3 regions of the Heyndrickxia sp. FSL K6-6286 genome follow, and region 2 is predicted to be linked to each of the others. Evidence: predicted binding sites of a transcription regulator. Region 2 holds the regulator's gene; each other region holds the start of a gene.
The links. Region 2 encodes Rex, which represses fermentation and respiration genes when NADH is low (regulators of the CRP and FNR family bind a similar motif). Its sites were predicted from a motif close to TTGTGAAATATTTCACAA; they were not measured.
Positions count from the first base shown of each region.

Region 1 (3,555 bases), 2.6 Mb from region 2:
GACATGACCCATTGCCATAGCAATTGCACCATCGGTACCTTGTTTCACACTTAACCAATCATCCGCAAATTTGGTTGATTCAGCATAGTCTGGACTCAAAGAAATTACTTTCGCCCCACGGTACCGTGCTTCCGCTAGAAAATGAGCATCAGGTGTGCGAGTTAAAGGAATATTTGATCCCCATGTAATAATGTAGCTTGAATTATACCAATCACTGCTTTCTGGTACATCCGTTTGATCACCCCAAATTTGTGGGGATGCAGGCGGTAAATCTGCATACCAATCATAAAAGCTTAACATAGGTGCACCCATCAGATGCATGAACCTTGATCCTCCAGCATAACTAAGCATAGACATTGCTGGAATTGGAGAGAAGCCAATATTGCGGTCAGGTCCATATTTTAAAACCGTATAGAGAAGGGAGGCAGCAACTAGCATGGATGCTTCTTCCCAGTCTGCTCGCATAAATCCACCTTTTCCTCTTGCTTCTTTATATTGCTTCGCTTTTTCTTCATCTTCAATGATACTTTTCCATGCTTCAAGAGGGTTGGAATGTGCTTGAAGCGCTTCACGCCACATGAGTAATAAGACTCCTCTGATGTAAGGGTATTTCACTCGTAATGGGCTATATATATACCATGAGAAGCTGGCACCACGTGGACAACCTCGTGGTTCAAAGTCAGGCATGTCTGGTCCTGTAGTAGGGTAATTTAAATTTTGACCTTCCCATGTAACGATTCCATCTTTAACAAAAATGTTCCAGCTACATGAGCCAGTACAGTTCACACCGTGAGTGGATCTAATGACCTTGTCATATTGCCATCTTCTCCTATAAACATCTTCCCATTCACGATTTCCTTCGCGAACTTCACTATGGTTATCATTCAGTTTTTCGGTGGGAGAAAAGTAGCGTAACCGATTAGTTAATGGTGATCTTTTTCGTGACATTTGCTTCACTCCTTATGTGAAATAATGTATTGATACATACACTATAAACATTGAAATGAGATGAAGTTGTGAAGTTAATCACACTTCACGAAAAAGACATATACAATTTCAATAAAAAAAAGCATGAAATTCATGCTTTAACACCTAATGATTATTCAATATTGCAATAGATTGCAGGACAGTCTTCACAACAAATTTCATCTTTTAAATACTGTAAATTATGAATAGTGATTTTTCCTTTATTCGTTGATAGGATCCCGTCTTTTTTTAATTCGCTTAATGCACGATTGACACTTTCCCGAGAGGTACCACAGAAGTTTGCCAGTTCCTGATTTGTAATGGGTAAATCAATGAGAATCCCATTCCGCTGTTGTACGCCATAACTGTTTGTCATTCGAATTAAAGTAGAAAACAAAGCGCCTTTTTTACCATGAAGAATAAGATCTCGAAATTTTGTCTGTGTTTTCCGATATTGATCACTCATCCATTTCATAAATTCAAAGGCAAGTGAGCTATTTTTAAACAGTTCATCCTCTAATATATCTTTTCTGATGAGAGCTACTTCGCCATCCTCAATCACCTTAGCAGTTAATAGGTATCTTGAAGAATAAGAAAAAAGAATCGCTTCACCTACAATATCATCCTGACTACATATTCTAAAGGTTAATTCTTGCCCGTCTGAAGTAATCTTACTTATTTGAACCTTTCCGGAGATGATGATATAGAGACCTTCTGCTGTCATTCCTTCTTGAAATAAATAATTTCCCTTCGTTATTTTTATCGTTTTTTCCGAAAACTTGATTAATTCATTTATTTTAATGGAATGTGTAGGTTTAATTGGTTTTTGTTCTATTTTCAACCGTATCACCCTTTTAAAATTGTGTTGTGTTACCTATAACTTACTCTTTAAGCATAAAAAAGTATAGGTCTAATCAAGGATAAATTTTGAAAAAAGTATTTTTTTATTATAGTTAATAATTTAAAAATTGAATTAAATATCAGCTGTACATAAAAAATACAAAATATATAAAAAATAATCTTTATGTGAAAAACATCACATCTTAATAGATTTCAATTTTTTATGATGAATACATGTAATGGAAAAAATTATTGAAAGGGGTACTCTTTATGCATTCCGGAAAAAAACAATTACCACTTCAGACATTGAGTTTAATTATGGGCTTTATGATATGGGTTATCTTATCTTCTTTAATGTCGTTTATTAAAATGGATATTGCTTTAACAGATAACCAGATTGCCCTTGTAACGGCAGTTCCAGTTATTTTAGGATCATTATTAAGAATTCCCATTGGATTTTGGACAAATCGTTTTGGTTCACGAGCATTATTTACTACAAGCTTTATTCTTCTTATCATACCAGCCGTTTATATAAGCTATGCAAATAGTTTTTTAGATTTAATTATTGGAGGATTATTTATTGGGATTGGTGGAGCTGTGTTTTCGGTTGGAGTTACATCATTGCCTAAATATTTCCCCAAGGAAAGACACGGATTTGTTAATGGAATATATGGAGCGGGAAATATTGGAACAGCAATTACTACATTTTTAGCACCAGTACTTGCTATTAAATTTGGTTGGCAAACTACCGTTCAATTGTACATTATTTTACTTCTATTATTTGCCGTACTTAATTTTATCTTTGGGGATAAAAAAGAAAAAAGAATGAAAGTATCTTTCAGTGAACAGTTTAGAAAAGTATATGACAATCAAAAGCTTTGGTTTTTAAGTTTGTTTTACTTTTTAACTTTTGGATCTTTTGTAGCATTCACGATTTATTTACCGAACTTTTTAGTAGGGCATTTCGGATTAGATAAGGTAGATGCTGGATTTAGAACTGCTGGCTTTATTGCGATTGCAACATTTTTAAGGCCAGTAGGAGGATGGTTAGGAGATAAATTTAATTCCTTTAAAATATTAATATGTGTATTTGCGGGATTAACTGTAGCAGGGTTATTATTAGCCTTTACACCTACACTAACACTGTATTCTATTGGGTGTATAGTGATAGCCATTGGAGCAGGGATAGGAAATGGTACCATCTTCAAACTCGTTCCTCTTTATTTTTCTGAACAAGCGGGGATTGTCAATGGTGTCGTTTCCGCAATGGGGGGGTTAGGTGGTTTCTTTCCACCATTAATTCTTTCTTTCTTATTTAATATGACTGGAAATTATTCAATTGGATTTATGGCGCTGTCACAAGTCGCCCTTGCTTGTCTTATAATTGTCGTTTGGATGTATCATCAAGAAAAGCTTGAATTATCACAAAATATTGTTGATCATACCATTGAAGGAGTAATGGTAACAGATTTACAGGGGACTATCACAAGAGTAAATCCTGCCTTTACTATGGTAACAGGATATACGATGGGTGAGGTTATAGGAAAAACACCAAAAATTATTCAATCAGGAAAACATGATAAAAAATTTTATGAAAAGATGTGGGTATCTATTAAAACAAATGGTTATTGGAAAGGGGAGATTTGGAATAAAAGAAAAAATGGTGAAATATATTTAGAATGGTTGACAATTAGCCCTGTTCAAAATACAGCGGGTGAAACAAAATATTATGTGGGAATGTTTACTGAA
Region 1 is NZ_CP152029.1:2,297,443-2,300,997, forward strand. Features, by position in the region: gene MHI39_RS11580 (nitrate reductase subunit alpha) at 1-948, opposite strand, end outside; gene MHI39_RS11585 (Crp/Fnr family transcriptional regulator) at 1,100-1,786, opposite strand; gene MHI39_RS11590 (nitrate/nitrite transporter) at 2,077-3,555, shown strand, end outside.
Region 1: MHI39_RS11590 (nitrate/nitrite transporter) is a predicted target of Rex. The motif match lies at 1,991-2,008, and genes of this name have one in related genera.

Region 2 (3,555 bases):
GGTTTGTAGGCTCGTCCAAAATCAATACATCAGGTTTCGTTAAAAGTAGCTTGGCAAGTGCTAGGCGAGTTTTTTGACCACCACTTAGTGTTTCAATCATTGTCGAATAGTCAAAAGTATCAAAGCGTAAGCCATGAAGCACAGAACGAATATCTGCTTCGTATTGATAACCACCAGAATCTTTAAATTTAACCTGTAAACGATCATATTCAGATAGAATTTTTTGATGGAGATCAGGGTTTTCATAGTAGGTAGGATCAGCGATTTTTTGCTCCAGTTCTCTTAATTGTGTCTCCATTTTTTGCAAATCTTTAAAAACAGTTAACATTTCATCCCATATTGATAATGATGATTCCAAACCTGTATTTTGAGCAAGATATCCGATTGAGACATCTTTTGGTTTCATGATCTCTCCAGAATCAAGAGATAGTTGACCAGAAATAATTTTTAATAAGGTGGACTTACCCGCACCGTTTCGTCCAACTAGAGCAATACGATCTCTCGTTTGAATTTCTAGCTTTATATTCGATAAAATAAGTTCAGCACCAAAATGTTTTGTTAGTTGTTGAACTTGTAATAAAATCATAGTTTTTTCACCTCATCTATATAGGTAGTTTAACTTATTGACGAGTGTTTCGGCAATGAAACACATTAATTAGATGAAGGACAATACCTATAAAATAGTGTATGATGAAGAGAGAGGTGTTTGAAAATGTCCAAGCTTACACATTTTAATGAACAAGGTCGAGCGAAGATGGTTGATGTAAGTGCTAAGCCTGAAACTATTCGAACCGCTTTTGCTACATCGAGTGTAGAATTAAGCCATGAATTATATCATTTAATTCATGATAATAAAATGAAAAAAGGTGATGTTTTAGCGGTTGCTCAGGTAGCTGGAATTATGGCTGCAAAAAAAACATCGGATATAATTCCAATGTGCCATCCGATACTAATAAATGGGGTAAACATTGAGTTCGCTTGGGAACAGAAAAATGAACTTCAATATATCCTAAAGATCAATGCCACTGTTAAGACAAAAGGAAATACCGGTGTTGAGATGGAAGCTTTGACAGCAGCATCCGTATCAGCTCTAACGGTATATGATATGTGTAAGGCGGTAGACAAAGGAATTGTCATTGGACCAACATTTTTAGTAGAGAAAACTGGTGGTGTATCAAGCGCTGATTTTCAAAGGAATAGGTGAAACACTGAGCAAGTGAACGGTAAATTTACATGATATTTCCTTTTCGCTTATGTACTAGAGACTTATGGGGGAGTGCGTATGAATGAAGAGCAAATAAAGATACCTCAAGCAACGGCAAAAAGATTGCCACTTTATTATCGATTTCTGAAAAATTTACATTCATCCGGTAAACAGCGTGTATCATCTGCAGAATTAAGTGAAGCGGTAAAAGTAGATTCCGCAACTATCCGCAGAGATTTTTCCTATTTTGGGGCTCTTGGAAAAAAAGGATATGGCTATAATGTAAATTATTTATTGTCGTTTTTTAGGAAAACATTAGATCAGGATGAAGTAACAAAAGTAGCGTTAATTGGCGTGGGTAATTTAGGTACTGCTTTTTTAAATTATAACTTTATGAAGAATAATAATACAAAAATAGAAATTGCATTTGAGGTCGATCCTGACAAGGTGGGTAAAAAAGTAGGACAAGTACCTGTCTATCATTTAGATGAACTTGTACCACGTTTGATCGAGGAAGACATCAGTGTCGTTATACTTACTATACCAGCAGAGGTTGCTCAAGGGGTTACTGACGAAGTAACTAAATCCAATGTAAAAGGTATATTAAATTTTACACCGGCTAGACTAAATGTACCTTCATCAATTCGGGTGCACCATATAGATCTAGCTGTTGAATTGCAATCATTAGTTTACTTTTTAAAGCACTATCCAAATGACACGGAAAATTCACAAGACTAACTATAATTAATAATGGATTCTCGTCACGAATTGCTTTATGATGATACTATGAGGAGGTGGGCTTGATGGGACCAGGAATTGGAAGTATTATTCTCATTGTCATTATAGCCTTACTAGTTTTCGGACCGAAAAAATTACCCCAATTAGGCAGAGCTGCAGGGGATACATTAAAAGAATTTAAAAACGCTACAAAAGGCTTAGCAGATGAAGAAGAAGATAAGCCAAAAACAGAAAGTAAAGATCAAGTAAAATAAATCTCGTTTTCTTAATACTAGGTTTTGGCATCTTTTCATTACAACAGAAATGATAGTAAGGAAAGAGTCTAAGTAAATGTTAGGATGAAATTATATGAGTCAAAAAGACATGACGATTTTTGAACATATATCTGAGTTAAGGAAACGACTGTTTGTTATAGTCGTTTTCTTTATCTTGGCTGTAGTAGTGAGCTTTTTTCTATCACAACCACTCATACGCTATCTTCAGGAATCAGATTTAGCAAAAGAAATAACGATGAATGCTTTCCGATTAACTGATCCATTTAAAGTTTTTATGGAGATGACATTATACTTGGCGCTGGTGATTATTTTGCCTGTCATTCTCTATCAGTTATGGGCGTTTATTAGTCCTGGTTTGTATGAGAAGGAGCGAAAAGTTACATTAAGCTATATTCCCGCAGCGGTGCTGTTGTTCTTAGCTGGAATAGCTTTTTCATATTTTATCTTATTTCCGCTTATCTTAAAATTTATGATGCAGCTTTCATCACAAATGAATATAAACCCAGTTATCGGTATAAATGAATATTTCTCGTTCTTATTTCAGATTACGCTACCTTTTGGGCTTTTATTTGAACTGCCAATTGTTGTTTTATTTTTAACACGTTTAGGTATTATTACACCGATGTTTTTGGCTAAGGTACGAAAATATGCCTACTTCTTATTAATCGTTCTTGCTGCCTTTATTACACCACCGGATGTAATGTCACAAATTGTTGTAGCAATACCTTTAATGATTTTATATGAGATTAGTATCTGGCTCTCAAAAATCGGCTACCGTAAGTCAAAAGCGGCTGAATTGCAATATGAACTTGAAAGAGAATCTGAATAAAAAGAGATGTTCATAAGTTTGATACTTATGAACATCTCTTTTTTTATTACTGTTGTAAAATCATAACTGTATACTTTTTATTTTTTCTGTTGGCTTTTTTGCTTAAAGTGCAAGGTGATTAGTCGAAATCCAGAGCCATAATCAATGGTTGCTAAAAAGATAAGCATATACGCAAAAAAAGACCAACCATTTATATTCACTTGCTGAATAGCAAAGAAAGTGAACAAAGTGCCTAAAAGGCAATATACTACCCCGGATAATAATGGTCTCATGTGAAAAATCCTCCAATAAAACTTTGATTCTCAATTAATTTTTGTATTTCTTCACGATTAGCAATTTGTGCAATGACAACTAGTGTATTCATCATAACATGAGCAGTAATAGGTACGATGATCCGATTCGTCATTTTGTAAAGAAACGCGAAAGTAAATCCCATGGCAGTATATAAAAGCAAATGAGTCAATTCCATATGGGCAAGTCCGAAAATAATGGAACTAATTAGAGCCGAT
Region 2 is NZ_CP152029.1:4,887,181-4,890,735, reverse strand. Features, by position in the region: gene MHI39_RS24515 (ABC-F family ATP-binding cassette domain-containing protein) at 1-586, opposite strand, end outside; gene moaC (cyclic pyranopterin monophosphate synthase MoaC) at 713-1,204, shown strand; gene MHI39_RS24505 (redox-sensing transcriptional repressor Rex) at 1,283-1,942, shown strand; gene tatA (twin-arginine translocase TatA/TatE family subunit) at 2,008-2,196, shown strand; gene tatC (twin-arginine translocase subunit TatC) at 2,291-3,046, shown strand; gene MHI39_RS24490 (YdiK family protein) at 3,124-3,318, opposite strand; gene MHI39_RS24485 (CPBP family intramembrane glutamic endopeptidase) at 3,315-3,555, opposite strand, start outside.

Region 3 (3,555 bases), 330 kb from region 2:
ATTAAAGGGTTTTCCTTTTGGAAGTAAGTATCTGTTCTAGCATTAATATAAAAATCCTTATAACCATGATGGTCTAACGCGATTCTTATTTTCTCCAGAAGATTACAGTGCAATGAAATCTCTCTTAAGCCATTTGACTTTTTTAATGAATCCTCAATATTGATACCTGCTACCCCTACATCTGCGGTCCTTAAAACATGATGAATAATCTTGCTAGTATCTTCGCTATATCCCGCCTCAATATCCGCAGATACAGGAATTTTCACATTATCTACTATCGTTTTAATGATCCCTAAATGCCTTTCAAAATCAATTAATTCACCATCTCGTAATCCTATTGAATTTGCAATTCCCCAACTAGTCGTTCCAATGGCTTTGAAACCTGCCTTTTCAAGTGTTAAGGCTGAAAGTAAATCCCAGGCATTTCCTAAAAATAATAATTCCTTTGAAGAATGTAACTCATTGAATTCCTGTATCTTGTTCATGTTATTGTCCTCCTAATCGTTCCTGGATTCATTTTAACAAGTAACAGATCTCCAATTCGTCCTCATTCTTGCTCTTATGGTCTGGATATAAAACAAGGCTGGTTTAGTGTCGTTCGTTGCTATTATAAAAGCCCTTACTAACGACTTCTACACTAAATAAATGATTCACCGTATCTATGGCGGGTTTAAAGCATTTATCTCAGTGGGATAAGGGATTTGATTAACTTCATCCAACTTTCACCAACCAAAATTCCCTAAATAATAGCAATGTTTGAGAAAAGAGCCTAAAATAAAACAAAAAGTGAAGCTATACAGTGCTTCACTTGCAAAGTCTAATTTCATCATTTTTTAGATTAAATCTTATTGGAGAAACTCATTTATTCTTGCAGAAAGTTCTTTAATGAAAATAATCTATACTTTAATTCATTCAATCACAGGCCGCATCGTTTCTTTTAACACAGAAACAGAATGATTAAATTGTTCTGTTTCCTTTTCATTTAGCTCAATCTCAACTACTTCGCGAATGCCGGAACGGTTAATGACAGCGGGAACTCCAATATATACATCACTTTGTCCATATTCTCCGTTAAGATAAGCGGATACTGTCAAAATGCTGTTTTCATTATTAAGGATTGCTTTTGTAATCCGAACGAGAGACATTCCTATCCCATAATATGTTGCCCCTTTTCTCTCAATGATCTGATAGGCCGCATCACGGACATTTACAAAGATGTCATCTAAACATTCTTTTTTTAAATCTCCCTTACGCTTCAATACTGCATTGAGATGCTCAATTCCAATCATTGCATGGCTCCAAATTGGGAGCTCTGTATCTCCATGTTCACCGATAATGGCTGCGTGAACATTTCTTGTATCTACATTGAAATACTTTCCTAGCGCAGATCTTAGACGCGCAGAATCTAATACTGTCCCAGAACCAATTACACGTTCCTTTGGTAGACCCGATTCTTTCCAAGTCACATAGGTTAAAATATCCACTGGATTTGTTGCAACTAAGAATATCCCATTAAATCCACTTTCCATAATGCTTTTTACAATTTGCTTAAATATTTTCGTATTTTTTTCGACTAATTCCAAACGGGTTTCCCCTGGCTTCTGCGCCAGTCCAGCAGTGATAACAACTAGGTCGGCCGTCGCACAATCTTGATAAAAACCACTCCATACACGTATAGGTGAGGGTGCGAAAGGCATTCCATGATTAAGATCCATCGCTTCACCTTCAGCTTTTGCTTCATTAACATCGATTAAGACTAGCTCCTCCGCCACGCCCTGGTTAATAAGAGAATAGGCATAACTACAACCTACAGCACCTGTTCCAACTAATACAATACGATTTACTTTTTCTTTATTCACAGAATAGATCCCCCTTCAGATTCTATAAAATTAAAGATTAGCCAGCTGATTATTCCAATTTCAATCAATCTAAATAGTCTAATCCTAGAATTGCCAGGATTAAATTAATTTATGAAAAGGGAAAGATTAACTAATAAATATATATACTAAAAAACACAAATGGCCGACCATATTGTGAAGTGTTTCACAAATTGATTTAAAAAAATATAGTTTACTTGAATGCTTGTTTTCTGCTTTTTTTAACATGGTTAGTTTAACATATAATATGTGAAACATTTCACAATATTTATGAATAAACGATGAACCTTATTTTTTATGCTGGTTATTACTCTATCAAAAATATAATAAATTGGAATAAGAGAGAAGGAAGTGTTTAATAGAATAAAGCCGCGATAGTTTACGGCTTTACTCTATTAAATCTAATTACATTGCAGTGATGCCGCCATCTACAATAAATTCAGCACCAGTTGAGTAGCTTGATTCATCAGAAGCTAAATAAAGCACAAGATTTGTTACTTCTTCTGGTTGTGCAACTCGTTTTAAAGGAATATGTTTAGCAAATTCCTCTACAGCTGCTTTTGTATCCTCTTGCACAACCATAGGTGTGGCGATAACACCAGGATGTACTGAGTTAACACGGATGCCATAATGTGAGCATTCCATTGCAGCCGCTTTTGTCATGCCACGAACAGCAAATTTAGTATCTGTGTACCCAACAGCACCCCCAACAATACCATTGATTGAAGAAATGTTAACAATTGAACCGCCACCCACTTTTTGCATAGATGGAATAACATTTTTCATTCCTAAAAAGACAGATACTTGGTTAATATCCACGATGCGACGGTATTCTTCCTCTGTCGTTTCAAGTATAGATTTCGCCATTGTAATACCTGCGTTATTTACTAATACATTGACTGGCCCAAATTTTTCTTCAGCCTTCGCCACAACAGCTGCCCAATCTTCTGCACTAGTAACATTTTGTTTTACAAATAAAACATTTTCACCTAATTCACTGGCTAAAGCGGTACCTTTTTCTTCATTTAAATCTGTTATAACAACTTTTGCACCTTCTGCAACAAAGCGTCTTGCGTGAGATGCTCCCATTCCTTGGGCAGCACCTGTAATAATTGCTACTTTACCTTCTAAACGAGTCATTAATAACTCCTCCTTTTCAGTACGAAACTGAATATCTCATCAATAGAAAAATAATTATAGTTAAACTACAACTGTAAAATAACAAAATTCTATATAAAAGTCAAAGAAGGAGATTTGCTAATCTACTAAAAGTGTTCTTTCTTATTTCGTGTTATACTTTTGAAAAGAATGTACGTTGCAAGGTGGTAGGAAAATAAGTGGCAAATGAAGATCGTCGTATTTTAAGAACACGAAAAAACTTAAAGAAAGCAATGTTGGAGCTATTAAAGGAAGAGGAATTTAAGGAAATTTCTATTACTAAAATTGCAGAAGTTGCTCACTGCAATAGGGTTACATTTTATTCCCATTATGAGAATAGTACGCAGCTTTTAGCAGATATTTTTCATGATTATTTAGATGAGCTAGCACAGTACTATAAAGAAAGTTTTAAAGGGAAAAAGACATTCTCTTTAGCTGACTCCACCCAAAGTATTCCAATCTTTGAATTTGTTTTTAATAACCAATTTGTGTTTTCTCTCATGTTAATGGGAGAAGTGAT
Region 3 is NZ_CP152029.1:5,221,444-5,224,998, forward strand. Features, by position in the region: gene MHI39_RS26070 (isocitrate lyase/phosphoenolpyruvate mutase family protein) at 1-485, opposite strand, end outside; gene MHI39_RS26075 (L-lactate dehydrogenase) at 909-1,859, opposite strand; gene MHI39_RS26080 (glucose 1-dehydrogenase) at 2,283-3,017, opposite strand; gene MHI39_RS26085 (TetR/AcrR family transcriptional regulator) at 3,215-3,555, shown strand, end outside.
Region 3: MHI39_RS26075 (L-lactate dehydrogenase) is a predicted target of Rex. The motif match lies at 2,125-2,142, and genes of this name have one in related genera.